Regions from separate parts of the Microbacterium sp. W1-4-2 genome, predicted to be linked through region 3. Evidence: predicted binding sites of a transcription regulator. Region 3 holds the regulator's gene; each other region holds the start of a gene.
What was found. Region 3 encodes LexA, which represses DNA repair genes until DNA is damaged. Its sites were predicted from a motif close to TCGAACANNTGTTCGA; they were not measured.

Region 1 (10,216 bases), on a different contig from region 3:
GATGCCGCGGCCGGCCGGGCCGCAGACAGCGCCGCCCGCGATCGATCGTCGCCGCTTCTTCGTCGTGACCGCCGCCGTCGCGCTCGTCGGGGTGGCCGCCGCGGCCGGCGGGGCGCTCCTGCAGACCGGCGCCCGCGCCGCCGATGCCGCACGCCGTGCCCTGCGCCTGCCGGCGCCGGTGCGCCCTGCCGCCGCGGTTCCCGCCGGCGCCGACCTGCGCATCCCCGGCCTTGCCCCGCTGGTCACACCGAACGCCGACTTCTACCGCGTCGACACCGCCCTGCTCGTCCCGCAGGTCGACCCCGCGCAGTGGTCGCTGCGCATCCACGGCATGGTCGATCGCACCGTGACCGTGACGTGGCGCGAACTGCTCGCCCTCCCCCTCGAAGAGAGCTGGACGACCCTCACCTGCGTGTCGAACGAGGTGGGCGGCAACCTCATCGGCAACGCGAAGTGGCTCGGCTACCCGGTCCGCGACCTGCTCGCCCGCGCGGGCCCCCACCCCGACGCCGACATGGTGCTGTCGACCTCGATCGACGGGTTCACGGCATCCACTCCCCTGCCGGTGCTCACCGACCATCGGGCGGCGATCCTCGCGGTGGGCATGAACGGCGCGCCACTGCCGCCCGAGCATGGCTTTCCGGTGCGGATGGTCGTGCCCGGCCTCTACGGCTACGTCTCGGCGACCAAGTGGGTCACCGACCTCGAGGTCACCCGGTTCGACCGGGCGACGGCGTACTGGACGAACGAGGGCTGGGCGCCGCGCGGCCCGATCAAGCTCGAGTCGCGCATCGACGTGCCGCGCACGACCGGCGACGTCCCGGCCGGCGACACGGTGATCGCCGGCGTCGCGTGGCAGCAGCACACGGGGGTGTCGAAGGTCGAAGTGCAGGTGGATGCCGGAGCCTGGCAGCAGGCGCAGCTGGCGCCCGCGATCTCGGACGACACGTGGGTGCAGTGGCGCCTGCCCTGGCGGGCCGAGCCCGGCGACCACACCATCCGGTGCCGCGCGACGAACCGGCGCGGGCAGCTGCAGACGGCCCGTCAGGCCCCGCCCGTGCCCGACGGCGCGTCGGGCTGGCCCGCCATCAGCGTGCACGTGGCGTGAGCCCGCGCGCCTGGCGCGCCGCCGCGACACGCATCGGCCTGCCCTCGCGAATCCCCCACGCGCCGTCGGCCGCCCCGCCTGCCCTTGCGAATCCATAGGGATTCGGCGAATCCATATGCGCTGGGCCATGGACTCGCCGAATCACTATGGATTGGGCACGCGACTCGGAGCCGCATGACTCCTCAGCCGGCGAGCACGAGCGTGAGCTGCTCTACCGCCCAGTCGAGCTCGGTCGCCCGGATCGTCAGGGGCGGCGCGATGCGGATCGTCTGGCCGTGCGTGTCCTTCACGAGCACACCGCGCGACAGCAGCCGCTCGGCGATCTCGCGGCCCGTGCCGAGCGACGGGTCGATGTCGACACCGGCCCACAGCCCCGCCACGCGCACCTTGGTGACGCCGTGGCCGATCAGCTCGTTCAGCTTCTGCGCCAGGTGCTCGCCCAGCAGCGCCGCGCGCTTCTGGAACTCGCCGGTCTTCAGCAACTCGACGACCTTGAGTCCCACGGCGGCGGCGACCGGGTTGCCGCCGAACGTCGACCCGTGCTCGCCGGGGTGGATGACGCCCAGCACATCCTGGTTCGCCGCGACCGCCGACACCGGGACGATGCCGCCGCCCAGCGCCTTGCCGAGCAGGTACATGTCGGGCACGACCTGTTCGCGATCGCACGCGAACGTCGTGCCGACGCGGCCGAGCCCGGCCTGGATCTCGTCGGCGATGAACAGGACGTCGTTGCGGGTGCAGATCTCGCGCACGGCCTTGAGGTACCCCTCCGGCGGGATGATGACCCCGGCCTCGCCCTGGATCGGCTCGATCAGCACCGCGGCGGTGGACGGCGTGATGGCCGCCTCGATCGCGGCGGCGTCGCCGTACGGCACCGAGACGAAACCGGGCGTGAACGGGCCGAACCCGTCGCGCGCCGTCGGGTCGTCGCTGAACCCGACGATCGTCGTCGTGCGGCCGTGGAAGTTGCCCTTCGCGACCACGATGGTCGCGGCATCCTGCGCCACGCCCTTGACCCGGTACGCCCACGCGCGCGCCGTCTTGATGCCCGTCTCGACGGCCTCGGCGCCCGTGTTCATGGGCAGCACGAGGTCCTTGCCGGTGAGGTCCGCCAAGGCCGCGGCGAACGCGCCGAGCTTGTCGTTGTGGAACGCGCGGCTGGTGAGCGTGAGGCGCCCGAGCTGCTCGGTCGCGGCCTCGATGAGAGCGGGATGCCGGTGCCCGAAGTTCAGCGCGGAGTAGGCCGACAGCAGATCGAGGTAGCGCTTGCCTTCGACGTCGGTCACCCACACGCCCTCGCCTTCGGCGACCACCACCGGCAGCGGGTGGTAGTTGTGGGCGACGTGCTCGTCCTCGTCGCGGATGATCCGCACGGCCGTCGTGTCGAGAGTCGTCGGAGTGGTCATGACCTGCCTCCTCGCAGTTCGAGCGTGCAGCACTTGATCCCGCCGCCGCCGAGCAGCAGCTCCGACAGATCGATGTGCACGGGGTTGTAGCCGCGTTCGCGCAGCTGCGCGTCGTACCCGGTCGCGCGGGGCGAGATGAACACGTTCTTGCCGTCGCTTGCGCTGTTCAGGCCGAACACGGCGCCGTCGGCGTCGGCGACGCGGATCGCGTCGGGGAAGCGCTCGTCGAGGATGCCACGGCTGCGCTCGTCGAACGCGCTCGGCAGGTACGCGATGTTGGCCCGCTCGACGCCGCCGGGGCCGACCACGGGATCGAGGACCGAGATCGCGGTGTCGAGGTGGTAGAAGTTCGGGTTCACGAGGTGCAGCGAGACGACCTCGCGGCCGAACACGTCGGCGATCTCGCGGTGGCTCTCGATCGACGAGCGGAAGCCGTAGCCGGCGAGGATCACCTCGCCCGCGAGCAGGATGTCGCCCTCGCCCTCCTGCGTGGCGATCGGCTCGACGACCTCGAAGCCGTGGCCGGCGAACCAGTCCATGAACGGCCGCTCCTCGCCGCGGCGTTCGTCGACGCTGAAGCGCACGCCCAGGGCCTTGCCGTCGATGATGAATCCGCCGTTGGCGGTGTAGACCATGTCGGGCAGACCCTCGATCGGGTCGATCAGCTCGACCTCGTGACCGAGCGACAGATACGTGTCGTACAGCGTCTGCCACTGGCGCACGGCCTTGGGCGTGTCGGTGGGATCGGCCTTGTGCATCCACGGGTTGATCTCATAGCTCACCGTGAAGTAGGCCGGTTTGCACATCAGGTAGCGACGGTGCTGCTGGATGCGCGCGGACGTCTGCGCTTCGTCGACGGCGGTCTCGGAAAGGGACATTCTGCTCCTCACTGGACGTGATTGGCGGACGCTGTCCTCGGGCCCGGCGGAAGTTCGACCCAGCACGATGGGGAAGATGCGACACGGGCACGCCACGTCCATTCTCTCACCGCCGCCCGGGCCAGCCTCTCAGCGACCTTCGGGTGAGCTGGTCGGGACCTGCTCGATGGATGTCGGAGGTCGCATATAGATTCGATTCATGTCTGACCAGAGCGAAGGCGGATGAGCGGCACCCTGCACCGTGTGCGGTGATTGCGCGGGCCAATCACTGACGATAGACCAAAGATCGCTCTTGACTATCAAACATAGCTTCGATACTCTTGAGACTGCAGATCAAAGGAGAGGAGACCCTGATGTCGATGACGTTGGACAGAGGCCTGTCTCCGGTGATCAGTGAGCTGGATGAGATCGTGGACTCGCTGGCGGCGTCCCGGGAGCGGGCGGCGTCGGCGTTCACGGCGGAGATGTTCTTCTTCGAGCGCGTCGCCGGTCTGGTCGAGCGGCGCGAGCGGGAGCGCGCGGCGCGGGACGACGGGGCGATCACGCGCACGTCGCAGCTGGGGATGCGGGAGGTGTTCGCCGAGATCGGCGCCGCGCTGCGGTTGAGCGAGTGGCAGGTCGCGCGCAAGGTGTCCACCGCGTGGACGCTGATGAACCAGTTCCACGAGACGCTGTGCGACGCCAGTTGCGGCGTGTTCTCCGGCGAGCACGCGACGCTGATCGCGGATGCGGGCGGCGTGATCGACGATGCGGCGATCCGTGGCGAGTACGAGTCCATCGCCCGCGACATGGCTGTCGCGATGACGCCAGGGCAGCTCAAGCCCGCCCTGGCCGGGCTGGTGGAGCGCCTGGACCCCGAGGGCACCCAGCGGCGCGTGCGAGAAGCGGTGGCACGCCGCAAGGTCACCGCCCGGCAACTCGAGCCGGGGCTGACCCGGATCACCGCGGACGTGCCCACCGCTGAGGGCGTTGGAGTCATCGACCGGATCCGCGAGATGGCCGCCGAACAGCTCGACCAGAACACGGCCGAGAAGACCGAAGCCGGAGCCGCTGCCGAAGCCACGTCGGAGAAGGCCGCGGCCGAGCCGATCGGAGCCACCGAAGCCGAGTCCGCCGCCGAAGCCGCCGCCGACGCCGAAGCCTCCGGCGAGGCACCGGTGTTCGATGAGCGCACGCACGCGCAGATCATGGCCGGCATCTTCTGCGATCTGCTGCTCACCTCCGCCGCCGACGGGCACGGCAACACCCCAGAAGGGCGCGACGCGATCAACGCGATCACCCCTACCGTGCACGTCACCGTGCCCGCCACCACCCTCGCCGGCGCGACCGTCGGCGGGGCCGCGGTCACCGGGTTCGGACCCATCGACGACGACACCGCGAAGCACCTCGCCGGCATGGCCCGCACCTGGGTTCGGGTGTTCACCGACGTGTGTACCGGGGTGCCGATCAGCGTCGACCGGTACCGGCCCTCGAAGAAGCAGAAACTGTTCCTGCGGGTCAGGGACGAGCACTGCCGGTTCCCCGGCTGCCGCCGTCCCGCGCACAGATGCGACACCGATCACACCATCCCCCATGCCCAGGGCGGACCCACCTGCCTGTGCAACCTCGAGCATCTCTGCAAACGCCACCACACCCTCAAGCACGAAACGGACTGGTCCGTGGAGCAGCTGGCCGGCGGGATCCTGCGCTGGACCGCGCCCACCCGCCGCATCCACACCACCCGACCACCAGGCACCGTCAGATTCGACCCCGTCGAGCTGATCAAGCCCGACCCGCACCTGAAACACCGGCTCGAGCAGCAGCTCGCGCGAGATCCCGCACCCTTCTGACGCGATCCGGCATGGGCCGGCGCGCCCGGCGAATCGTGTCCCGGTCAGCTCCGGTGGATGCGCAGCGTGCGGATCTGGAACGGCCGCAGCTCGAGTGCCACCTCGGCGCCGCCGTCCGTCGGCACCGAGGCCACCGCCTCGCCGGGCCGCTCGAGCAGATCGGCCTCCATGACCGAGCCCGCCGGCAGCGTCAGCACCGTCCGCGCCCGTCCGCCGCGCGCCTCGTACACGCGCAGCACGACGTCGCCCGACCGGTCGTCGGCGAGCTTGACGGCGCTGACCACGACGGCGTCGCTCGACGAGCGCACCAACGGCTCGACGCTCGCCCCCACCGCTTCGACGACCGGCGCGGTGAATCGGGATGCCGCGGCCGCGGCATCCGCGACGCCTGCACCGACCACCAGGCCGAAGCGCATCCGCTGCATGCCCTGGTCCGTGCGCGGATCGGGGAAGCGAGGCGCGCGCAGCATCGAGAAGCGCGCGTGCTGGACGATGCGCCCGTCGTGCTCGACGCGCGTGGCGTCGAACCCGTAGCTGCTGTCGTTGAGGAAAGCGACCCCGAACCCGGGCTCTTCGAGCAGGAACCATCGCTGGGCGTGCTGCTCGAACTTCGCCGCATCCCACGACGTGTTCTCGTGCGTCGGGCGGGTGTGGTGGCCGAACTGGGTCTCGGCGACGACCTGGTCGGTGAACACATCGACGGGGAAGGCGAGCTTGAGGAACTTCTCGGTCTCGTGCCAGTCGATCGAGTTGTCGATCACGAGCGTGCGCCCGTCGTCCGACAGGGTCAGGCGCTGGCCGATCGTCGAGTCGCCGACCTCGGTGCGCACCACGATCGCGTCGCCGTGCAGGCTCGCCGCTCCTCCGGCGATGTCGCGGCCCATGCCGCGGTAGTGCTTGTCGACGTCCCACGCGTCCCACATGTTCGGGAAGTCCTGGTGCAGCTGCAGCAGGTTGCCGACCGTGCCCGCCGGGATCGCGTCCCGGCCGCTCGCCTTGTCGACGGCGCTGGTCACGTGCCCTGCGGGGTCGACGACGATGCGCACGGCGTCGCTCTCCAGCACGAACGCGTCGCCCTCGACAGAGGCGTGCACGCTCGCGCGCGGCTCGGCCGCCCCGACCGAGCCGGCCGGCACGCCGCGTTGCGGCACGGCGGCGGGGTTGACGATCACATGACCGGCCGGCGGACCCCCGGCATCCACCGCCCGCACGCCCAGGGCGGCGAGCGCGGCGTCGATCACGCCGTGCAGCGTGTGCACCAGGCGCTCGTAGCGCTCGGCGGCCTCGCGGTGCACCCATGCGATCGACGAGCCGGGCAGGATGTCGTGGAACTGGAGCAGCAGCACCTCGCGCCACGCCGCGTCGATGACGTCGAAGGGGTACGGATGCCCCACCCGCACGGCGGCGGTCGCCGCCCACAGCTCGGCCTGGCGCAGCAGCTGCTCGCTGAAGCGGTTGCCCTGCTTCATCTTGTGCTGGGTGGTGTAGGTCGCCCGGTGCAGTTCGAGGTACAGCTCGCCGCGCCAGACCGGGGGCTCGGGCAGCTCCTGCTTGGCGCGCGCGAAGAAGTCATCGGGCTTCTCCCACGTCACCCGCGCGCTGCCCTCGAGGTTCGCGAGGCGCGCGGCACGGGCGATCATCTCTCGGGTCGTGCCGCCGCCGCCGTCGCCCCAGCCGGTGGGGGCGAGGGATGACGAGGCCTCGGCCTTCTCGCGGAACTGGCGCGTGGCACGGGCGATCTCCTCGCCCGACAGCTGCGCGGTGTAGGTGTCCATCGGCGGAAAGTGCGTGAACATGCGGGTGCCGTCGATGCCCTCCCACAGGAACGTGTGGTGCGGGAACGCGTTCTGCTGGTTCCACGAGATCTTCTGCGTGAGGAACCACTCGTACCCGGCGCCGGCGAGGATCTGCGGCAGCGCGCCCGAGTAGCCGAAGCTGTCGGGCAGCCACGCCCCACGGCACTCGACGCCGAACTCCTCGCGGAAGAAGCGCTGCCCGTAGGAGATCTGGCGGATGAGCGACTCACCGCTCGGGAGCACGGCATCCGATTCCACCCACATGCCGCCCACCGGCACGAACCGGCCCTCGGCGACCGCCTTCTTCACGCGGGCGAAGACCTCGGGCCGCTCGTCGCGCAGCCACGCGTACTGCTGCGCGCTCGACATCGCATAGACGAACTCGGGGTGCTCGTCCAGCAGCGTCACCATCGAGCTCGTGGTGCGCGCGACCTTGCGCACCGTCTCGCGCAGCGGCCACAGCCACGCCGAGTCGATGTGGGCGTGGCCGACGGCCGTGATGCGCTGCGCGCTCGCGTCGGCGGGGGCGGCCAGCACCTCGACCAGCTCGGCGCGCCCGGCGGTGGCGGTGGCGGCCACGTCCTGCAGGTCGACGCGGTCGAGCGCCCGGTCGAGCGCCCGCAGGATGCGGGCCCGGCGGGTGGAGTCCTCGGGCAGCTGCTCGGCCAGCTGCAGCAGCACCTCGACGTCGTGCACGAGCTCGAAGACCTCGGGCTCGAACACGCACACGTCGACGCGGCGGATGCGGTACAGCAGCTCGTCGCTGGAGGTGTCCCAGTCGCCCTGCTCGGTCGGCAGGAACGGGTGGTAGTCCAGCAGCACCGGGTTCGAGGCGCCCTCGATGAAGAACTCGATCTCTTCACCGGCATCCCGGTCGATCGGCACCCACTGCGCGCGCGGGTTCAGCGAGCGCACCGGCGTGCCGTCGGCGAGATAGACCAGCCCCTCGCACTGGAACCCCGGCATGTCGACGTCGAATCCCAGGTCGACGACCGCCTCGACGCGCTTGCCCGCGAAGGATGCCGGCACCCGGCCGGTCACTCTGAACCAGGTCGTGTCCCAGGCCCGGCCCCAAGCGCTGCCCACCGGCAGCGGCTCGAACGGGCCGACCAGCCCCTCGGCGACCGGGATCGGCTCGCCGTTCACGCGATGGAACGCGAGCTCGAGCGGGTGCGGGTCGGAGTGGATCGCGGGACGCAGGCGCTCGGCGAGAACGCGGGTGGCGCGGCCGATCGTCAGCTTCTGGTCAGCGTGCATGCGCTCAGGTTCGCAGACTCGACGGCCTCACGCGAGGGCCTGTGCGCGCACGCTCGTCTCGCGCACGATGAGTTCGCTGGGGATGGCCGCTTCGGGATGCTCGGGCTCGGACTCGATGACGCGCAGCAGCAGGCGCGCACTGCGTTCCCCCTGCCGGCCCGGGTGCCGGGCGAGGGCCGTGATCGACGGCACGGAGATGTCGCAGAGCATCGAATCGTCCCAGCTGATCAGGGCCATGTCGGCGCGGCCGGCGGCGATCAGCGTGCGCTGGATGCCCAGGGCCATGACGTCGTTCGAGCTGATCACGGCCGTCGCGTTCCGCCACTGCGCCACGTTCTGCTCGACGAGCCGCTCGGCGCCCGTGCGCGTATAGTCGCCTTCGACGTACGTGACGTTCACTCCGCGTACCGCCGCCTCGGCGGCGATCGCCTGTCGTCGCTCGACCTCGTGGACCAGGTGCAGCGGGCCGCTGATGTCGACGACGTCGGTGTGGCCGAGTTCGGACAGATGGTCGACGATGAGACACGCGTCGGTGACCAGGTCCTCGACCACGTGGCGGCCGGTCGCCGGATCGATGCGCAGCCCGTGCATGACGAACGGCATGTCCAGCGATCGCAGCAGCGCGGGGCGGGGATCGTCGACGAGCCGGTCCAGCACGATGACGCCGTCGACCCGGCGCTCGAAGCTCCACCGCCGGTAGACGTCGAGGTCGCGGCCGGGCGCGGTGCCGACCATGCGCAGCATGAGCGACAGACCGGCATCCGACAGCACGGACTCCACCCCGCTGAGCAGACTCATGTAGTACGGCTCGTCGCCCAGAAGCTCGGGGTCGCGGCGCAGCACCATGCCGATCGTCTCGGTCCGCGAACGCGACAGCGCACGGGCCGAGGAGCTCGGGTGCCAGTCGAGCTCGCGCGCGAGGGCGAGGACGCGCTCGCGGGTGGCGTCGCCGACGCCCGGCCGGCCGTTGAGCGCGTACGAGACCGAGGCGACCGAGATCCCGAGCCGCCGGGCCATCTCGTGGATGGTCACCCGGGCGCCGGGGTTCTTCTTGCTGCTCATCGATGCCACTCTTGCACGCCGGCGCCCACGATCCGGGCACGTCAGCGGATCTGTCGCACCGCCGTGCCGTATCGCCCCAGCGCCACGACGTCGCCGCCGGCGCCCTCCAGGTCGTACAGTGTCCTTCCGACAACCGTCGGAGTCACCGTGCACTCCTGCGGGTGCTGGCTCGAGAACACCGCGAAGACCCGTCCGTCGGCGTGCTCGAGCGTGTCCACGAACACCCCGGGGTCGTCGACCGAGACCGGGCGCCGCACGCCCGCCCGCTCGGCGAGCGCGTCGTACAGCCGCCACGTGTCCTCGGGATTCACGCGGGCGCTGCGGGCGGCCAGGTACTCCAGCGGGTACGTGCACAGCACCGCGTACCCGTCGCCGTGGCGGCGGCCGATCAGCGCCGGCCGGCCGTGTGCGTCGACGGCGAGCACGTCGCCTGCGGTGACCGTCACCGGCAGGAACGCGCGGGCGTCGGCCGTGCCCGCCGCACGCACGTGCAGGCGGTCCCCGATGTGCAGCGCGCCGAGGTCGGCGGTCATCTCGATCGTGACGACGTCGTCGACGATCGGCTCCACGAGCCCGTAGGCCGTGCCGACCTGCACGCCGAACAGCTCTTCGGTGAACGCCCACCACGGCCCGCGCTGCCCCGCGGTCTCGCCGGCGCAGTACGACGCGTAGACGACCGCTCCGTCTTCGGCGAGGACCCGCAACTGCCGCCACGTCGGGCCGCACAGCTGCTTGACCGACGGCACCAGGTACAGCCGGCGGCCGGATGCCACGCCCCCGTCGGCGCGCTCCCGCAGGGCGACGACCGGCACGTGCGCTTCGCGCGCGGCCGCGTAGGCCTGCTCGCCGACCGCGACGATGTGCTCGGCCTCGGTCTGCT
Region 2 (10,216 bases), on a different contig from region 3:
GCGACGGCCGAAGAGAGCGAGCACCCCGTGCCGTGCGTGTTCACGGTGGCCACGCGCGGCGCGGTGAACGTGGCGACCGGGCCCGTGGCATCCACCAGCGCGTCCGGCACGTCTTCGCCCGACAGGTGCCCGCCCTTGGCGAGGACGAGGATGCCGCAACCCGCCGCCAGGCGCTGCGCCTGCGCCAGGACCCCGGCCCAGGTCTCGGCCGGCTCGGAGCCGACGAGCACGGCGAGCTCGGGCACGTTCGGCGTGACCAGGTGCGCGTGCGTGAGCAGCTCGCGCAGCGCGGACTCGGCCGCCGCGTCCAGCAGCCGGTCGCCGCTGGTGGCGACCATGACCGGGTCGACCACGACCACCGGCGGGCGGACCTCGGCCAGCCACCGCGTCACCGCGTCGATCGTCGGCCGGTCGAACAGCATCCCGATCTTGACGGCGTCGATCTCGACGTCGTCGCTGACCGCGCGCAGCTGCGCGTCGAGGACGTCGATCGGCGGCACGTGGATGCTGCGCACCCCCGTCGTGTTCTGCGCGACGATCGCGGTGGTCACCGCCATGCCGTAGCCGTGACCGGCCGCGATGCTCTTCAGGTCGGCGTGCAGCCCTGCCCCGCCGGTCGGGTCGGTTCCCGCGATGCTGAGCACCCGAGGGATGCCGCGACTCACCGGGTGCCCCCGTCCCATGCGGCACGCAGCTCGGCGGCGGCCGCCCGCGGGTCGTCGGCGGCGCACACGGCCGAGACGACGGCGATGCCGCAGAACCCCGCCCGCCGCAGCGCGGCGGCGTCGCCGGCGCCGATGCCGCCGATCGCCACCGCCGGCAGGCTCACGAGCCGAGCCAGGCGCCCGGCCGCATCGACGCCGATCGGCGCCGGCGCGTCCGCTTTGGACGTCGTGGCGTGCACGGCACCGATCCCGACGTAGTCGATCCGCGCCGGATCGGCGGCGGCGTCGGCCAACTGGGCGGCGGTGGCCGCACTCAGCCCGATGACAGCGTCGCCGCCGACCAGCCCGCGGACGTCGACCGCGGTCAGGTCGCCCTGCCCGACATGGACGCCGTCCACCCGCACACCCCGGGCGCGCGCAGCGAGGTAGACATCGATCCGATCGTTGATCAGCAGCGCGACCCGATCGGGGAGGCGCTGCGCGAGCGCGGCGGTGAACGCCAGCACGTCGCGGGCCGGCGCGTTCTTCTCGCGCACCTGGACGGCACTCACGCCTCCGGCGACGGCTGCGGCCACGGCATCCGTCCGCTCTCGTCCGCCGCGACGCAGCTGCGCGCCGTCGGTGATCAGGTACAGCGAGAGGTCGGGGTTCACCGGATCCTCCCGTCGACGATGTCGTCGGCGGTCACGGCGTGCAGCTCGTCGATCAGCGCCACGGCGAACGACCCCGGGCCGGTCGACCGGGCCGCGGCGCGCTCGGCGGCCACGGCATACGCCGCGCTGGCGGCCACGGCCGCGCCCAACGGGTCGTCGGCGACGCCGGCGAACGCGCCGACGACACCGCCCAGCGCGCAGCCGGCGCCGGTCATCACGGTCAGCAGTGGGCTGCCGCCGGCGACCCGGACGATCCGGTCGCCGTCGGTGATCAGATCCACCTCGCCCGAGACCGCGACGACCGCGCCGGTGGTCTGCGCGAGGTCGACGGCGGCATCGCGCGCGGCGTCGGGACCGTCGACCGAGTCGACGCCCTGCCCTCCCGATCCGGCACCGGCGAGCGCGCGGATCTCGGAGCCGTTGCCGCGGATCACCGCCGGGCGGTGCGCGAGCAGCTCGCGGGCGAACTCGGTGCGCAGCGTCAGAACGCCGACGGCGACCGGGTCCAGCACCCAGGGGGTGCCGGCGATCGCGGCGGCAGTCACCGCCTCGCGCATGGCGGCCCGCTGCTCGGCGTTCGGCGTGCCGAGGTTGACGAGCACCGCCGAGGCCACCCGGGCGAGCTCGCCGGCCTCGGTGGGCACGTCGGCCATCGCGGGACTCGCGCCGATCGCGAGCAGAGCGTTGGCGACCAGGTTCACGGTGACCGGATTGGTCAGGCACTGCACGAGCGGGCGGTGCTCCCGCACCCGCGGCAGAAGACCGGCGGCCCGGTCGACGACATCAATGAGCGTGCGCGTCATGCGCGACATCCCTTCGCTAGTACGAGCTAGATCAGGTTCGACGGGTGTTCTCTCAGCCCTGAGCCCAGGGCACCCCGTGTCACGTGTTACCAGCCACTGTAGCCGCCCCCGCACAGGCCCCGATGCCCGTGTGAATCCCCTCACAAAGCGTCCAGGGGGTTGCATCGCGTGGCCGATCGCGGAATCGTGGCCGGTTCCGAGAGGACTTACGGAAGGAGAGCATCATGCTCACACTGACCGAGAACGCCGCCACCGCGGTGAAGACGATCGTCGCGCGCGGAGCGGATGCCGAGACCGCCGGGCTTCGCATCCACGGATCGGACGATCCCGCCCAGGGATTCGCGCTGACCCTCGCGGTCGCGCCGGAGACGAGCGACGAGATCGTCGACGAGTCGGGCGCTCGGGTGTTCCTGGACGCCGACGCCGCCACGGCGCTGGACGACCAGGTGCTGGACGCCGAGGTGGATGAGGCGGGTGCCGTGCACTTCGCCCTCGCCACGCAGCGCTGACGCGAGCACGATCCCGAGGGGGTTTCGGCCGACGGCCGGGACCCCCTCTTCGCGTCCGGCGACAGGCGGGCCACCCGAGTCCGCGCTCGCCACCGCGAAACGCAGGCGCGAACGCCGAACGAGACAGCGAACACCGACAAGACACGGCGAGCGCGCGGCCCCGGGCGCACAGTGCCCGACCGCGAGCGGCTACTGGAAGTCGCGGGAGCGGTGCGTCACGCCTACGCGCAGGTCCTCGAACGCGTCGGCCACGAGGTTCGTGACCCCTTCGACCGAGCGCTCCACGGTGCCGCGCACGATCAGCGCGGGCGAATCGCGCACCACGCGCCGGTAGCGCTGCCAGGCTCCCACCGAGCACACGATGTTGACGAGACCGAATTCGTCTTCAAGGTTCAAGAACGTGACACCGGATGCCGTGGCCGGCCGCTGCCGGTGCGTCACGAGTCCTGCGACCTCGATGCGACGCCCGGGTTCGTGCTGCCGCAGCCCGTTCGAGGTCAGCACGCCGCGCGCATCCAGCTGAGAGCGGAAGTGCGTCATCGGGTGGTCGTCGGTCGAGATGCCGGTCGCCCACAGGTCTGCTGCGAGCCGCTCGTAGCTCGACGGGTCGCCGAACAGCGGCGGCTGCACCGACACCATCGAGTCGGGCAGGAACTCGGCGCGGTCCTGCGCGGCGGAGCCGGCCAGCCAGATCGCCTCGCGGCGGCGCAGCCCCAGGCAGTCGAACGCCCCGGCGGTGGCCAGCGCCTCGAGCTGCGCCGTGTTCATCCCCACCCGCCGTACGAGGTCGCGCATGTCGCGGTAGCGCCCGTGCACGTCGCGTTCGGCGACGATCTTCTCGGCCAGCTCCTGTCCGATCCCCTTGACCGCGGCCAGGCCCAGCCGCACCTCGAACATCCCGTCGCGGCGATGTGCGGCGGATTCGTCCGGCGCGTCCCGATCGAACGGCCCGACCGGTGGCTGCTCGGGCTCGAGGCACGCGTCCCGGCCGGTGGGACCGGGTTCGCTCACGACCTCCATGACCGCGTGCACCCCCGACAGATGCAGGTCGGGGCGGCGCACCTCGACCCCGTGCCGCCGGGCGTCGGCGACCAGCGTCGCCGGCGAATAGAACCCCATGGGCTGGGCGCGCAGCAGCCCGGCCAGGAACGCAGCCGGATAGTGCAGCTTCAGCCACGAGCTGGCATAGACCAGCAGCGCGAACGACAGCGAATGCGACTCGGCGAACCCGAAGTTCGCGAACGCCTGGATCTTCGCATAGATCGCGTCCGCGGCATCCCCCACCAACCCGTTGCCGGCCATGCCCGCGTACAGCTTCTGCTTGAGCGACTCGATCCGCTCCACGCCGCGCTTGGAGCCCATCGCGCGGCGCAGCAGGTCGGCGTCCTCGCCGGTGAGCCCGCCCACCGCCATGCCCATCTGCATGAGCTGCTCCTGGAACACCGGGATGCCGAGGGTCCGCTCGAGCACCGGCTCGAGCTTGGGGTGGGCGTAGGTCACCTTCTCGCGCCCGAGCTTGCGGCGCACGTACGGGTGCACCGCTCCGCCCTGGATCGGGCCGGGCCGGATCAGTGCGATCTCGATCACCAGGTCGTAGAACTCCCGCGGCTGCAACCGGGGCAGCAGCCCCATCTGTGCGCGCGACTCGACCTGGAACACCCCGATCGAGTCGGCCCGGCACAGCATGTCGTAGACGGCCGCCTCTTCTTTCGGGATCGTCGCCAGCTCCCACGCCTCCCCTGTCGACGCGCGCACCAGATCGAACGTGTACTGCAGGGCGGCGAGCATGCCCAGGCCCAGCAGGTCGAACTTGACCAGGCCCATCCAGCTCGCGTCGTCCTTGTCCCACTGGATGATCGTGCGGTCCTGCATGCGCGCGTGCTCGATCGGCACCACCTCGCCGACGGGCCGCTCGGTCAGCACCATGCCCCCGGAGTGGATCCCCAGGTGACGCGGCGCCTTCAGCAGCTCTTCGGCGTACGCGATGACCTGGTCGGGGATGTCGTGCCCCTCGGCGGTCGACAGCGACGCCCCCCAGCGCTCCACCTGCTTCGACCAGGCGTCCTGCTGGCCGGGCGAGGCACCCAGCGCCCGGGCCATGTCGCGGATCGCGTTCTTCGGCCGGTACTGGATGACGTTGCACACCTGCGCGGCCCGCTCGCGGCCGTACTTGTCGTACACCCACTGGATGATCTCTTCGCGCCGGTCGGAGTCGAAGTCGACGTCGATATCGGGCTCCTCTTCGCGCATGCTCGACAGGAACCGCTCGAACGGCAGGTTGTAGCGGATCGCGTCGACGGCCGTGATGTCGAGCAGGTAGCACACGGCGCTGCTGGCGGCCGATCCCCGCCCCTGGCACAGGATGCCGCGGCGTCGCGCCTCATGCACGATGCCGTGCACGATCAGGAAGTACCCGGGGAAGTCCTTCTGCTCGATGACGTCGAGCTCGTGCGCGATGCGCTCCCGATCCTTCTCACGCAGGTGCGGGTACCGGCGCGGCACCGCGTCCCACACCAGCTGCCGCAGATGCGACATGGGCGTGCGCCCCTCCGGCACGGCGAGCTTGGGCAGCGCGGGTTTGGCCGAGCGCAGCGGGAAGGCCAGCTCGTCGGCCAGGGCCACGGTGCGCGCCACCGCTCCCGGGTAGCGCGCGAACCGTCGCTGCATCTCGGCGCCCGAGCGCAGATGGGCGGCGCCGTGGGCAGGCAGCCACCCGTCGAGCTCGTCAAGACTGCGATTCGCCCGCACGGCGGCGACCGCCGCGGCCAGGTGCCGCCGCTGCGGGTCGGCGTAGTGCACGTTGCCCGTGGCGATCAGCGGCAGACCGCGGTCGGCGGCAAGGGCTGCGAGCAGGTCGTTGGTCGCGGCATCCAACGGCTCGCCGTTGTCGATCAGCTCGACGCTGACGGCGTCCCTTCCGAACAGCGCCACGAGGCGGTCGAGTTCGGATGCCGCGGCCTGCGCGCCGCCGGTGAGTCCTCCGTCGGCGAGGGCACGGCGCACGGCGCCCTTGCGACAGCCGGTGAGGATCGCCCAGTGTCCGTCCGCCTGCGCGGCGAGCTCCTCGAGGTCGTAGACCGGGCGGCCCTTCTCGCCGCCGCGCAGCTGCCCGTGCGTGATCGCCGACGCCAGCCGGTGGTAGCCCTCCTGCCCGCGCGCCAGCACGAGCAGGTGGGCGCCGACAGGGTCGGCCTCGCCCTTCTGCGGCTTCGGCAGCTCGAGCGACAGCTCTGCGCCGTACACGGTCTTCACCTGACGGTCCTGCGCGGCCTCGGCGAAGCGCACGATGCCGTAGAACCCGTCGTGGTCGGTGATCGCCAGCGCGTGCAGGCCGAGCCGCTCGGCCTCTTCGACGAGCTCTTCGGGCGAGGACGCCCCGTCGAGGAACGAGAACGACGAATGCGCGTGCAGCTCGGCGTACGGCACCGCATCGGCCGGGCGCTCGATCGGCGGCGGCACGTACGGACCTCGCTTGTGCGACCAGGCGGGGCTGTCGCCGCCGTCGGCGTCGGCGGGGACCGGCCGCGGCCGGCGCCGGTCGCTGAGCACGCGCTCGAGCTCGGACCACGGGACCGACGGATTGTCGAAGCCCATCAGCGCACCTCCGCCACCGCAGACTCAGTCATAGCGCGCCTCGGCCATCCATCTGCCGTCCTCGCACACGAGCAGCCATGCCCCCTGCTCGGCATCGACGACCTGGAACCGGTGCGCGCGCCGGGCCCGCACGGCGTCCCACCCGCGCTCGTCCACGGTCCACGGGCCCGCCCACGACACGATCGCGCGGCGCCGCCCGCTCTCGGTGAGCATCGCGGGGGCGGCGGTGAGCTCTCCGCGCTCGTCGACGTCGACGGCGATGCCCGCGAAGGCCTCGACGTCGACCGTGCGCGGCGGGCGGAACACCGTCGCCGGCGCCGGGGCGGGCAGGCTGCCGGGCCACGGCCGGTCGCGCGGCTGGGGGGCCACGGCCCGGTCGCCCCACGGCACGAGCACCTCGCGTTCGGCGAGCCATCGTCCGCCGCCGATCTGCGGGGTCAGCACCCCGCGGTGGCCGAGCATCGCCTGCACGCGCGAGAGCGCATGGTGCACTCGGTCGTCGGGCCCCTGTCCGAAGATCGCCGGCTGGTGGTGGGATGCCGCGTCCACCGCCTCGGGTGCGATCCGCACCAGCGCGACCCCGCTGCGCAGCACCCGGTTCTGCGCGTCCTCGGCCAGCTGCCAGCGCACCCGGTCGACGACCGCCGCGGCGTCGAACGCGCCGGGGTGCAGCCAGACCCGCTCGCTGCGCTCGCCGCGGTCGCCCGAGAGCTCGACCCGCAGCTCGGTGCACACCAGGTCGACCGCGCCCAGGCCCGCGATGAACTCGTCGGCGGCGATCCGCATGCCGAACGCGACCTGCTCGGCCCGGTCCAGGGCGGGTTCGAACGCGACCTGGCGGTCGAGCTCGGGCGGTGGCGTGCGCGGGAGCACGGGCTGCGAGTCGGCGCCGGCCGCCAGATCGTGCAGGCGCAGCCCCCGGGGGCCGAACCGGTCGCGCACGCGAGTGGCCTCGAGCGCGGCGAACGCCCCGAGCGTGTGCACCCCGAGCCGGGAGAGCAGATGCACGAGGGCGGGGTCGTCGAGCACCGTGACCGGGAGCCCGGCCAGGAACGCCGCCGCCGCGCCCGCCTCGACCACCCGCACCGGATCGTCGTCGCGAGTGGCCCGGGCCGCCTGCTCGGCGGTGAACGGGCCGTCCGCGACCCCCGCGCGCACGCCCGGCAGCTCCTCGTGCTCGGCGAGGATGTCGAGGATCTCGCACGCGGCGGCCGCCTCGCCCCCGTAGTACCGCGCCGGGCCCCGCACGCGCAGCGCGCACAGCCCCGGCCGGATGATCTGCACCCCCGGGGCGAACTGCTCGACGCGCGCGACCACGGGCGAGAACACCCGCTGGTCGCGGGCGGCGTCCGCACCGATCACCTCGAGGCGCGGCGAGTGGGATTGCGCGTCGCGGCGGCGCTGGCCGCGGCGCACGCCGTCGGCGCGGGCGGCGGCCGAGCACGCCACCACCGCGTTGTCGTGCACGACCGCGATCGGCCCGGACTCGGCCACGCCGTCGCGCAGCAGCGCCGTGACCGGCCAGTCGGGGAACCACAGCACCAGGCTGCGGACGGGGCCGTCCATCTCAGCCCACCGCCCGCATCCGCTCGCCCTCGCCGCGCCACGGCCCGCCCGCGACCTCGCCGGTGCCGATCTCGGTGCGCCACCCGCCGGCATCGCCCGGCCGTGCCGCGCCGAACCCGTCGGGCAGCAGCATCCTCGCCCGCCGCGGTGCGGGCCGGCGCCGGCTGCGCACGCTCACGGTCACCGCGCGGGTGCGCAGGTGGCCGTGCCCGTCGCCGACGCCCGTCCATTCGGGGGCGTCGACGGCGAGCGCCGCCTCTGCCTGCGGCCACTCCCCCTGCACGAGCAGGATCCCGCTCCGGTCGCGCAGCCGCGCCGCCAGCCGCGACGCCTCGGCGGGGACGGTGCGCCCGGTGGGCCGCACCGCGACCACGGGCAGGACGTCGGCGAGGGTCGCGGTCACGGCCAGCCAGCGCGGGCCCGGCTCGGGCACCAGCACGAGCCGGGTGAGGTCCACGCCCAGCTGCTCGGCCGCCTCGGCACCCAGTTCGGGCATGCCCACCACCCCGCACCACGAGCCCGCCTGCGTGGGTGCGGCCAGCAGCGCCAGCAGCAGCGACATCGACGAGTCGAGCACATAGGCGGCGCCGGTGCGCAGGCCGCCTCCGGGGAGCAGCGCGGACAAGGCGGGCAGCACCGGCAGCACCGGCGCATCGAGCCGGCGGCCCTGCGCCTGCTCGAGCCGAGCGCGCAGGCGCGAGACCTCCGTCGCCACCTCGACCTGCTGCGCCCCCATGATCGCCCTCACTTCTACATACTAGAACGCATGTTCTAGATGATCAATCGCGAGAACGACGATAGACGCCCCCTCCGACATCCGAAAGGGCACTATCCATTCGCTATGTTCGACAGTCGCGACTCATCGCATGGATCGAGTGGGCCGTCCGGGCGCACAGCCCGACGCGCGATCAGACGTCGCGCGCGGTGGGCACGCGCAGGCTGCCGTAGCGCTCCATGCGGTGCCACCGCAGGCGGGTCCCCGCGATCGCGGTGAACACCGACTGGATCACGACCAGGTACATCAGCTGTCGGTACACGAACTGCTGCAGCGGCAGCGCCCACAGCGCGCGCATCGACTCGCGGTCCAGCGCCAGGGCGTACGCGGCCATCACCATCTGCAGGGCGAGGAAGCCGAGCCACAGCAGGCCGATCCGCACCGGGTCGAGGAAGATCAGCCCGTACACGGCGAACAGGTCCACCACCGGGGCGAACAGCGGCAGCAGCACCTGCAGCACCAGCAGGTACCCGAGGCCACGGCGTCCGAGCTTGCCGGCGCGGCCGCGCTGCACCACCGCACCGCGGTGCTTCCACATCGCCTGCAGGGTGCCGTAGCACCACCGGTACCGCTGCCGCCAGAGGGCGCCCAACGTCTGCGGCGCTTCGGTCCACGCCAGCGCGTCGTCCTGGTAGACGACGCGCCAGTCCGCCCGGGCCAGCGCCATCGTCAGGTCGGTGTCTTCGGCGAGGGTGTCGTCGCTCACACCGCCCACCTGCACCAGCGCTGTACGGCGGAACCCGCCGATCGCGCCCGGCACCGTCGGCATGCACTGGGCCACGTCGAACATGCGCCGGTCGAGGTTGAACCCGACGACGTACTCGATGTGCTGCCAGCCGCCGAGGACGCCCCGGCGGTTGGCGACCTTCGTGTTGCCCGACACCGCCCCCACAGCGGGGTCGTCGAAGGGACGGATGAGCCGCTCGATCGTCTCGGGCTCGAACACGGTGTCGCCGTCGACCATCACGATCAGCTCGTGCGAGGCCGCGCGCAGCCCGGTGTTCAGCGCGGCGGGTTTGCCGGCGTTGGCCTGGCGGATCACCTGCACCTGCGGCAGGCCGAGCGCCGCAGCGCGGGCCGCAGTGTCGTCGGTGGACCCGTCGTCGACCACGATGATCTCGACCGGATGCGTCGAGGCGGCGATCGAGCGCACGGCCGCCTCGATCCCGGCCGACTCGTTGTAGGCGGGGATGATCACGGTGACCGGCTCGCGCGTGCCCGCGCGGGGCGCCCGCCTGCGCGCCTCACGCGCACGCCGGGAGGCGCGGGCGTGATGCACGGCCGTGGTCATCACCAGGAACACCCGCACGAGCGTCACGAGGCCGCTGATCAGCAGCGCCCAGCTGAGCACGCCGACCAGGACGTCGCTCACCCGCACCGCCCACATCAGCGCGCCCGCCGACACGCGGTCGACGGCGGCCGCCGGCCGCATCGTGTGAGCTACCCCGATCGCATCGCCGATCGTCGTCACGCGGTACCCCTCGTCGGCCCAGCGCGTCAGCATCACATCCAGCGCCGCGACCGTCTCGGCGCGGTCGCCGCCGCCGTCGTGCATCAGCACGACAGCTCCGGTCCCGTCGTGCGGCTTCAGGTTCGACTCGATCGCGGCCACCCCGGGCCGCCGCCAGTCCTCACTGTCCAGGCTCGAGAG
Region 3 (10,216 bases):
CCGTCGCGGGTCCAGCCGCGGGCGGCCAGGGTCGTGCCGCGCACGTCGAGCCCGACCGCGATCGCGTCGCCGTAGCGGCCGATCACGTTCGCGGCCCACTCCGGGTTCTCCAGCGCCGCCGTGCCGAGGTTGATGCGGGTGGCGCCCGACTCGAGCGCGGCCTCGAGCGAGGCGTCGTCGCGGATGCCGCCGGACAGCTCGACCTGCACGCCCTTGACCTGCTTGATCACGCGGCGCAGCACGCCGGTGTTGCTGCCCCGGCCGAACGCGGCGTCGAGGTCCACCAGGTGGATCCAGTCCGCACCCTGCTTGACCCACTGCTGCGCGGCCTCGACCGGGTCGCCGTAGTCGGTCTCGCTGCCCGCCTCTCCCTGCGTCAGGCGGACGGCCTTGCCGTCGGCGACGTCGATCGCAGGCAGGAGGACGAGCTCGGGCGTGGCGGCGAATTCACTGGGCACGAGGTCACAGGGTAGCCCCGCCCAGCCCTTCGATCCAATTGGACAGCAATCTGATGCCCGCCTCGCCCGACTTCTCGGGGTGGAACTGGGTGGCCGCGAGGGGTCCGTTCTCGACGGCGGCCAGGAACGGCGCCCCGTAATCGCACCAGGTCAGCACGGGGGCGGCGAACGGCTCCTGCGGTTCGAGCGTCCACTGCTGCGCACCGTAGGAGTGCACGAAATAGAACCGCTCGGCCTCGATGCCGGCGAACAGGCGCGAGTCTGCGCCGGGGCGCACGGTGTTCCAGCCCATGTGCGGCAGCACCGGGGCGTCCAGCTCGGTGACCGCTCCCGGCCACTCCCCCAGCCCCTCGGTGTCGACGCCGCGCTCGACGCCCTGTTCGAACATGATCTGCATGCCCACGCAGATGCCCAGCACGGGCCGACCGCCGGCCAGGCGCCGGTCGATCAGCTCGTCGCCGCGGATCTCGCGCAGCGCCTGCATGACGGCGGTGAACGCCCCGACCCCCGGGACGACCAGACCGTCGGCGTCCATCACCAGGCCGCGGTCGGCGGTCAGGCGCGCATCGGCGCCCGCGGCGTCGAGGGCCTTGACCGCCGAGTGGACGTTGCCCGAGCCGTAGTCGAGGACGGCGACCAGGGGCCGGTCGCTCACAGGGCGCCCTTCGTGCTGGGGATGCCCTGCACCTGCGGGTCGAGCGCCTTGGCCTGACGGAACGCCCGCGCGAACGCCTTGAACTCGGCCTCGGCGATGTGGTGCGGGTCGCGCCCGCTGATCAGGCGCACGTGCGTGGTCAGCGCGGCGTGGAACGAGATCGCCTCGAACGAATGGCGCACCATCGATCCGGTGAAATGCCCGCCGATGAGGTGGAACTCGAACCCGGCCGGCTCGCCGCCGTGCACGAGATAAGGTCGCCCGCTGATGTCGACGACCGCCTGTGCGAGGGCCTCGTCGAGCGGCACGAGCGCGTCGCCGTAGCGCGAGATGCCGGACTTGTCGCCCAGAGCCTCGCCGATCGCCTGGCCGAGCACGATCGAGACGTCTTCGACGGTGTGGTGCACGTCGATGTCGGTGTCACCCGAGGCGCGCACGGTCAGATCCGTCAGCGAGTGCTTGGCGAATGCCGTGAGCAGGTGGTCGAAGAAGGGGACGCTCGTATCGATGCGGCTGGTGCCCGTGCCGTCGAGGTCCAGGTGCAGCTCGACCGACGATTCGCTCGTCGTGCGGGTGCGGGAGGCCATGCGGGCGGGGCTGGTCATGAGCCCGATTCTACTGACGCGAGGGCATCGAGGAACGCGCTGGTCTCGGCCTCGGTACCGGCCGTGACGCGCAGGCTGCCGGGCAGTCCGACGTCGCGGATCAGCACCCCGCGGTCGTACAGCGCCTGCCACGTCGAGGCCGGGTCGGCGACCCCGGCGAACAGCACGAAGTTCGTCCACGACTCGTGCGGGTCGTAGCCGAGCGCGGCGAGCGTCGCTGAGATGCGGTCGCGCTGCACGACGATCTCGTCGACCGCGCGCAGCATCGTGCTCGCGTGCCGCAGGGCGGCGGATGCCGCGGCCTGGGTGATCGCGCTCAGGTGATACGGCAGACGCACCAGCCGCAGGGCGTCGATCACCGCCGGGTCGGCGGCGAGGTAGCCGACGCGCGCTCCCGCGAACGCGAACGCCTTGCTCATCGTGCGGGAGACGACCATGCGCTCCCGATCGGGCAGCAGCGTCAGCGCGGACTTCTCGTCGCGCGGGGCGAACTCCCAGTAGGCCTCGTCGACGATCACGATCCCGCGGGCTTCGGCGTAGACGGCGTCGATGACCTCGAGCGACAGCGGGGTGCCGGTGGGATTGTTCGGCGAGCAGAGGAACACCACGTCGGGGTCGGCCTCGGCGACCTGCGCGGCCGCGTCCTCGGGGGTGATCGTGAAATCGTGCCCGCGCGACCCGGCGACCCAGTCCGCACCGGTGCCCCGGGTCAGCAGCGGGTACATCGAGTACGTGGGGGCGAAGCCGAACGCCGTCCGCCCGGGACCTGCGAACGCCTGCAGCAGGTGCTGCAGCACCTCGTTCGAGCCGTTGCCCGCCCACATCTGGTCACGTGTCAGCCCGTGACCCAGGTATTCGGCGAAACCCTCGCGCAGGTGCGTGAACTCACGATCCGGGTAGCGGTTCACATCACGCAGCGCCAGCGCGATCGCGTCGACGATGTCGTCCGAGACCTCTTTGGGGATCGGATGCGTGTTCTCGTTGACGTTCAGCGCCACCGGCAGCGCGGCCTGGGGCGCACCATACGGCATCAGCCCCCGCAGGTCGTCACGAAGGGGCAGATCTTCAAGGCGCGGGCTCACGGTTCCCATCGTAGAGCGCGGCAGGCGCGTGGTTTCAGGCCCCGACCCGCCGCTCTCACCGCGCCGGTGCGTACTCGGCCGGGATGGCGATCTGCTCGCCCGGCGACAGCGTGACGCCGTCGAGGGCGTTCAGTCGCACGATCGCGTCGACGACGTCGCGGGGATCGGCGCCCGGAGCGACGGTCTGGGCGATCGACCACAGCGAATCGCCCGGCTCGACCGTCACTGTGGAGAAGCTGCCGGCGGGGGCCCCGGCATCCTTCGATGCGAGAGCCGCACCCCCGCTCACGACCGCCATGCCGACGGCCACCGCCAGCGGGACCGCCACGAGCGCGGCCAGCACGCGGCGCCCGCGAATCGTCAACCGCAGACGGGTCTGGGCCGGAACGTGCGATGCCATTGCGATGCCGGACATTGGTCCTCCTGTTCGGACGAGACGTTCGGGAACCGTGCTCGGCTGGGAGCATCGCCACCGAATCTCTCTTCCAAAGTTATCTTCGATTGATTAGACTGTCAAGAGGCACCCGGATCGGAGATCTTCGAAGGCGACACGCCCACGCGCTGGCCTCGATTCGTCTTCTCACCGGATACCGTTTCGATGAGGACACCCCATCACCGACCTCCGACATTCGAAGACGCTGCCCCGGGCGGCAGGACGGGAGCTGACATGAGCGATGTGAACCACGGCGACGCGGGCCAGGACGCGGCGGCGGTCGCCGACGGCCCGAGGCCCCGTCGGCAGACGCGGCGGCGCAAGAGCCTGAGCGACAAGCAGATGGCGATCCTCGAGGTGATCCAGCGGTCGATCACCCGGTACGGCTACCCGCCGAGCATGCGCGAGATCGGCGACGCCGTCGGGCTCAAGTCGCTGTCGAGCGTGACCCACCAGCTCAACCAGCTCGAGCTGAGCGGCTACCTGCGACGCGACGCGGGCAAGACCCGTGCGATGGAGATCCTCATCGACCTGCCCGGCTCGTCGGCCGAGAACCCGGCCGAAACGGCGCCCGCGGTCGGTGACGCGGCACTGGTGCCGCTGGTCGGTCACATCGCAGCGGGTGTGCCGATCACCGCCGAGCAGCAGGTCGAAGAGATCTTCCCGCTCCCCCGGCAGCTGGTGGGCAAGGGCGAGCTGTTCATGCTCAAGGTGCAGGGCGAGTCGATGATCGATGCTGCCATCTGCGACGGCGACTGGGTCGTCGTGCGCGCACAGAACACAGCGGTCAACGGCGAGATCGTGGCCGCGATGCTCGACGGCGAGGCCACGGTCAAGACCTTCCGCCAGCGCGACGGGCACACCTGGCTGCTCCCCCGCAACTCGGCGTTCGAGCCGATCCTCGGCGACGAGGCCGTCGTCCTGGGCAAGGTCGTGGCGGTGCTGCGCGCGGTCTGATCCCGCAGCGCCCCCTCCTCGTACAACGCGGTGGGCCCGGCCGGAATGCTCCGGCCGGGCCCACCGCGTTTGGGCGCCCTACGCGCGGGAGAGCGCCTCCTGTGCCGCGCGCACGCGCTGTGTCGCCTCGACGAGATTGCGCAGCGACGCCACGGTCTCGGGGTACGCGCGTGTCTTCAGCCCGCAGTCCGGGTTCACCCATACTTGGCGCAGCGGCAGCTCGGCGGCCGCCCGCTCGAGCAGCTGCGTGAGCTCGTCGACCGATGGCACGCGCGGCGAGTGGATGTCGTAGACGCCCGGCCCGATGCCGTGGGCGAAGCCCGACGACGCGATGTCGCCGATGACCTCGCCGCGGCTGCGCGCCGCCTCGATCGAGGTGACGTCGGCGTCCAGGGCGGCGATCGCGTCGATCACGACCGCGAACTCCGAGTAGCACAGGTGCGTGTGCACCTGTGTGGCCTCGGCCGCACCCGCCGTCGCGAGGCGGAACGACCCCACCGACCAGTCGAGGTACGCCGGCTGAGCGGCCTGCTTGAGCGGCAGCAGCTCGCGCAGGGCCGGCTCGTCGACCTGGATGATGGCGATGCCCGCGGCCTCGAGATCCGCGATCTCGTCGCGCAGCGCCAGTGCGACCTGGTTCGCCGTCTGGCCCAGCGGCTGGTCGTCGCGCACGAACGACCACGCGAGGATCGTCACGGGCCCGGTGAGCATGCCCTTGACGGGCTTCGAGGTCAGCGACTGCGCGTACTGCGACCAGGCCACCGTGATCGGCGCGGGCCGCGAGACGTCGCCCCACAGGATCGAGGGCCGGGTGGCGCGCGACCCGTACGACTGCACCCAGCCGTTGCGGGTCACCGCGAACCCGTCCAGGTTCTCGGCGAAGTACTGCACCATGTCGTTGCGCTCGGGCTCGCCGTGCACCAGCACGTCCAGCCCCAGCTCCTCCTGCAGGCCGATCACGCTCGTGATCTCCAAGCGCAGCACGTCCTCGTAGTCCGCCGTGCTCAGCTTGCCACGGTCGTGCTCGGCGCGAGCGCGGCGGATGTCGCCGGTCTGCGGGAACGATCCGATCGTGGTGGTGGGCAGCACCGGCAGCCCGAGTGCGGCCTCCTGCGCCGCGACGCGCGCCGCATAGTCCCCGCGGGTGAAGGCCTCGGCGGTGAGGGCCGCCTCGCGCTCACGAACCTGCCCGTCGCGCACGCCCGGCGCCTCACGACGGTCGGCGAGGGCAGTGGATGCCGCAGCCACCTCGGCCTCGATCGCCGCGCGACCGCGGACCAGACCGGTGGCCAGGGCGGCGACCTGTCCCACCTTCTGGTCGGCGAACGCGAGCCACGATGCCAGCCGCGCGTCGAGGTCGGGTTCATCGGCGACGTCGTGCGGCACGTGCTGCAGCGAGGTCGTCGTGCCGGCGGCGACCGCCTTCGCGCCGAGGACCCGCAGCCGTTCAAGCCTGTCCCATGCGCCCTGCAGGTCGCCGCGCCAGATGTTGCGGCCGTCGATCACACCGCCCACGAGCACCTTGTCGGAAAGGCCCGGGACGGCAGCGGGCACGTCGCCGCGCACGAGGTCGATCGCGATCGCCTCGATCGGCGCGGCCGCCAGCGCCGCCCACGCCTGGTCCGACAGCTGCGCGTAGCCCGCCGCCACGACGATCCGAGGCCGGTCCGCGACGTCGCCCAGCACGGCGTACGCGTGCTCGGCGGCCGCGGCGAGCTCTGCCGCCGGGACGGGCAGGCTCTCGCTGACCAGGGCCGGCTCGTCCAGCTGCACCCAGTCGGCGCCGGCCGCACGCAGGTCCGCCAGCAGCCGGACGTAGACGGGCAGGACGTCGTCGAGCCGCGACAGCGGCGAGAAGTCTTCGGGCGCGGCATCCGACGCCTTCGACAGGGCCAGCAGGGTCACCGGTCCCACCACGACGGGGCGGGTCGTGTAGCCGTCTGCGCGGGCCTCGGCGATCTGGCGTACGAAGCGGTCGCTCGAGAGCGCGAACACCGTCTCGGGACCGATCTCGGGCACCAGGTAGTGGTAGTTCGTGTCGAACCACTTGGTCATCTCCAGCGGCGCGCGCTCGCCCTCGCCGCGCGCGGCGGTGAAGTACGCGCCCAGGCCGATCGTGCCGTCGGCCTCGCGCAGGTCGGCGAACCGCTCGGGCAGCGCACCCACGGCGGCCGCGGCATCCAGCACCTGGTCGTAGTACGAGAACGACTCGGGTATCGACGAATCGTCGGCGCCGAGACCGAGCTCGTGCAGCCGGTCCCGGGTCGCGCGGCGCAGCTCGACGGCGGTGCGCTCGAGCTCGTCGGCGTCGATCCGGCCGGCCCAGTGCGCCTCGACGGCGCGCTTGAGCTCACGCCGGCGGCCGATGCGGGGGTAGCCGAGGATGGTCCCGGCGGGGAAGGCGGTGGTCATCGTGCGATCTCCTTGTCGGTGGTGGTGAGGATGCCGGCCTCGCGCAGGACTGCGAGCACCGTGTCATGGCTGTTGAAGGCGTAGAGATGGATGCCGGGGGCACCCCCGGCGACGACGTCGGCCGCCAGCCGCGCGGCGTAGCCGATGCCGAACGCGCGCTGGGCGTCGGCGTCCGGCTCGACCTGCAGTGCGATCTCGAGCTCGGCGGGCACTTCCTCCCCGGTGAGCTCGAGCACGCGCTGCAGGCGGCCGGGCGAGGTGATGGGCATGATCCCGGGCAGGATCGGGATCACGACGCCGGCGGCGCGACAGCGGTCGACGAACCCGAGGTAGTCGTCGGCATGGAAGAACAGCTGCGTGATCGCGAAGGTGGCGCCGGCGGCCTGCTTGGCCAGCAGCGCGTCGATGTGCTCGCGGGCGTGCCGCGAACGCGGATGCCCGTTCGGGAAGGCGGCGACGGCGATCTCGACATCCTCGCGGCGGTCCACCCGCGCGGCGCCGGGCAGCCCGGGGATGCCGGACTCGACGTACGGGGCGCGCTCGGCCTGCACCCGGTCGATCAGCTGCACGAGCTGCGCCGAGCTCTCCAGGTCGCCCAGGAACGCGTCGTCCTCCCCGAACCCCGCCGGCGGGTCGCCGCGCAGGGCGAGGAAGCTGCGGATGCCGGCGTCGAGGAATTCGCGGATCAGGGTCGCCGCGCCCGCGTACGTGTTGCCGACGCAGGTCAGGTGTGCGAGCGGCTCGACGTCCCTGCCGGCGAGGGCGCTGCGCTCGCGGATGCGTCGCAGCACCTCGAGCGAGCGCCCGCCGGTCGACCCTCCGGCGCCGTACGTGACGGAGATGAAGCGGGGGCCGGCCGCGGCCAGGCGATCGATCGTCTCGTCCAGCGCAACCGCCGCTCCGTCGCTGCGCGGCGGGTACAGCTCGAACGAGAACGGCACCGTCGAGGACGTGCGCTGCAGGTCGTCGGCGAGGGACATGACGGGCTCTCCTGTATCCGATGGCAAGGACGACGGCCGGGCGGCCGCGACCCGCGCACGGACGTGCGCGGGGGAATCGCGGGCGGGTGCCGGGCTCGGCTGTCGCTCCTGCCCGGACTGCCCGGGCGACGATGGGACCACGGTAGGCGCACCGGGCACGGCCGGCCACCTGCCGTGACGTAGTGTTGCGAGGTCCCTATGGCCGCAGGGATAGGGGCGAAGGCACCGGTCGGGGTGTGCGCGTCGGTGCCTGCGGCTAGCGTGGAGGGATGCCACAGACCCTCCCGTACGGATCCTGGCCCTCGCCGATCACGGCGCAGCTCGCGGCCGCGTCGGCCCCGCGTCTGGACGGCGCCCGGTTCGTCGGCGACGATGTCTGGTGGGGCGAGTCCGTGCCCGCCGAGGGCGGCCGGATGACGGTGCGCTCGCGCCGCGCCGGCGTGCTGCTGCCGGCGCCGTGGAACCTCGCCTCGCGCGTGCACGAGTACGGCGGCGGTGCGTGGACGGCCTCGGGCGACGGGCGCCTGTTCTTCGTCGAGAAGACCGATCAGTGCGTGTGGGAGTTCGCGCCCGGCGGCGCACCGCGCCGGCTCACCCCGCCCGGCGCCGGCGAGCGCTACGGCGGTCTGGACTGGCAGCACGGGCAGCTGCTGGCGGTGCGCGAGACGCACACGGGCGCGGGTGCGCCGGTACGCGACATCGTCGAGATCGTGCCGGGCGAACAGCCTCAGGTGGTCTCGCTCGCCGCCGGCACCGACTTCGTCGCGCACCCCGCCCTCTCGGCCGACGGCGCCCGCCTGGCGTGGATCGGCTGGGATCACCCCGACATGCCGTGGGACCGCACGCGACTGCGGGTGCGACGCCTGGGCGACCACGGCGACGCCGTCACGATCGCCGGCGGCGACTCCGCGCCGGTGCAGCCGGTGTGGGTGGGCGAGGACGAGCTGCTTTACGCGGACGACGCCACCGGCCGATGGAACCTGCAGCGCGTGCGCGTGGACGCCGACCTCGACCGGGTCGCAGTCGCCCCGGCCGACGCCGACACGGGCGGGCCGGTATGGGTGCTGGGCATGCGCTGGTTCCGCCCGCTCGCGGATGGGCGGATCGTCGCAGTGCGCACGAACGGGGCGGACCAGGTCGTGGTGATCGATCCGGCCACCGGCGCGGCATCGCCCCTACCGCTCGACGCGACCGCGAACGTCTCGATCGCGGACACGTCGGGCACGCGCGTCGTGCTCACCGCCTCCGGCGTCACGGGCCCGCCGGCGGTCTGGCTGGTCGACCTGGATCACCCCGACGACGCCGAGCGCCTGAACGACGGCGCGCTCGCGTGGGGAGCCGAATGGATGCCGCAGCCGGTCGCCGTGACATTCGACGGCCCGCACGGCCCGGTGCACGCATTCGACTATCCGCCGCGCAATCCCGATGCCGTCGCCCCCGCCGGCGAGCTGCCGCCGTACGTCGTGCTGGTGCACGGCGGGCCGACCTCGCACACCGCTCCCGCGGCGGCGGCGAAGACCGCGTACCTGACCAGCCGCGGCATCGGCGTGCTCGACGTCAACTACGGCGGCTCGACCGGCTACGGACGCGCGTACCGGGAGCGGCTGCGCGGGATGTGGGGCGTCGTGGACGTCGACGATGTGGCGGCTGCCGCATCGGGCCTCGCCGCGGCCGGGCGGGCGGACCCCGCGCGCCTGGCGATCGAGGGCGGTTCGGCGGGCGGCTGGACGGTGCTGGCCGCGCTCACCGACACCGATGTGTTCGCCGCGGGCATCTCGCGCTACGGCGTGGGCGACGCCCGAGCGCTGGCCGCCGACACGCACGACTTCGAGTCGCGGTACCTGGACGGCCTGATCGGCCCTCTGCCCGAGGCCGAGCCGGTCTACCTGGAGCGCTCACCGCTGTCGCACCCGGAACGCTTCCGCGTGCCGGTGCTGCTGCTGCAGGGCGCCGAGGACCCGGTCGTGCCACCCGCGCAGGCAGAGGCGATCCGCGACGCCCTGGCCGATCGGGGCGTGCCGCACGCGTATGTGCTCTACCCGGGCGAGGCGCACGGGTTCCGCGGCACCGACACGGTGATCGACGTGCTGCAGAAGGAGCTCGCGTTCCTGGGCGCCGTGTTCGGCTTCATCCCCGACGGCGTGCCGCCGCTCGCCCTGTCGACCGGTCGTTGAGCGGGGTCAGACGCGGTACGGCGCCAGCTGCGCCGCCAGGTGCTCGCCGACGTGCGCGTGCAGCAGCGTGCCGCCCGGCTCGTGGGTCTGCGCGACGATGATGCCCGACTCGTGCGCGGCCGCCACCAGATCGCCCCGGTCGTAGGGCACCAGCGCGGTGACCTCGACCGCCGGCATCGGCAGCGTCTGCTCGATCCTCGCGCGCAGCTCGTCGACGCCCTCGCCGGTGCGGCTGGACACGAACAGCGCGTCGGGCTCGAGGCCGCGCAGCACCAGCCGGGTGTCGTCCGTGACCAGGTCGGCCTTGTTGAACACGACGATCTCGGGGATGTCGCGGCCGCCCACGTCGCCGATCACGTCGCGCACGGTGGCCAGCTGGGCGGCCGGATCCGGGTGCGCGGCGTCCACGACGTGCACGACCACGTCCGCGTCGGCGACCTCCTCGAGCGTCGAGCGGAAC

Region 1: the regulator LexA is predicted to act here: its motif matches at 3,692-3,707, upstream of AC3RX0_RS15245 (HNH endonuclease signature motif containing protein).
Region 2: the regulator LexA is predicted to act here: its motif matches at 8,549-8,564, upstream of imuA' (DnaE2-dependent mutagenesis accessory factor ImuA').

Annotation. Positions count from the first base shown of each region.
Region 1 covers NZ_JBYRJC020000003.1:544,103-554,318, forward strand. The annotation lists gene AC3RX0_RS15230 (molybdopterin-dependent oxidoreductase) at 1-1,108, shown strand, start outside; gene rocD (ornithine--oxo-acid transaminase) at 1,291-2,514, opposite strand; gene ddaH (dimethylargininase) at 2,511-3,392, opposite strand; gene AC3RX0_RS15245 (HNH endonuclease signature motif containing protein) at 3,752-5,221, shown strand; gene AC3RX0_RS15250 (alpha-mannosidase) at 5,266-8,274, opposite strand; gene AC3RX0_RS15255 (LacI family DNA-binding transcriptional regulator) at 8,302-9,336, opposite strand; gene AC3RX0_RS15260 (glycoside hydrolase 5 family protein) at 9,378-10,216, opposite strand, start outside.
Region 2 covers NZ_JBYRJC020000003.1:58,948-69,163, forward strand. The annotation lists gene AC3RX0_RS12895 (bifunctional hydroxymethylpyrimidine kinase/phosphomethylpyrimidine kinase) at 1-665, opposite strand, end outside; gene thiE (thiamine phosphate synthase) at 662-1,318, opposite strand; gene thiM (hydroxyethylthiazole kinase) at 1,315-2,130, opposite strand; TPP riboswitch at 2,113-2,208, opposite strand; gene AC3RX0_RS12910 (Fe-S cluster assembly protein HesB) at 2,346-2,630, shown strand; gene AC3RX0_RS12915 (error-prone DNA polymerase) at 2,820-6,224, opposite strand; gene AC3RX0_RS12920 (DNA polymerase Y family protein) at 6,249-7,790, opposite strand; gene imuA' (DnaE2-dependent mutagenesis accessory factor ImuA') at 7,792-8,526, opposite strand; gene AC3RX0_RS12930 (bifunctional polysaccharide deacetylase/glycosyltransferase family 2 protein) at 8,699-10,216, opposite strand, start outside.
Region 3 covers NZ_JBYRJC020000005.1:81,593-91,808, reverse strand. The annotation lists gene priA (bifunctional 1-(5-phosphoribosyl)-5-((5-phosphoribosylamino)methylideneamino)imidazole-4-carboxamide isomerase/phosphoribosylanthranilate isomerase PriA) at 1-458, opposite strand, end outside; gene hisH (imidazole glycerol phosphate synthase subunit HisH) at 463-1,113, opposite strand; gene hisB (imidazoleglycerol-phosphate dehydratase HisB) at 1,110-1,718, opposite strand; gene AC3RX0_RS16335 (histidinol-phosphate transaminase) at 1,715-2,809, opposite strand; gene AC3RX0_RS16330 (LysM peptidoglycan-binding domain-containing protein) at 2,856-3,215, opposite strand; gene lexA (transcriptional repressor LexA) at 3,576-4,190, shown strand; gene metE (5-methyltetrahydropteroyltriglutamate--homocysteine S-methyltransferase) at 4,269-6,602, opposite strand; gene AC3RX0_RS16315 (methylenetetrahydrofolate reductase) at 6,599-7,582, opposite strand; gene AC3RX0_RS16310 (prolyl oligopeptidase family serine peptidase) at 7,852-9,756, shown strand; gene hflX (GTPase HflX) at 9,763-10,216, opposite strand, start outside.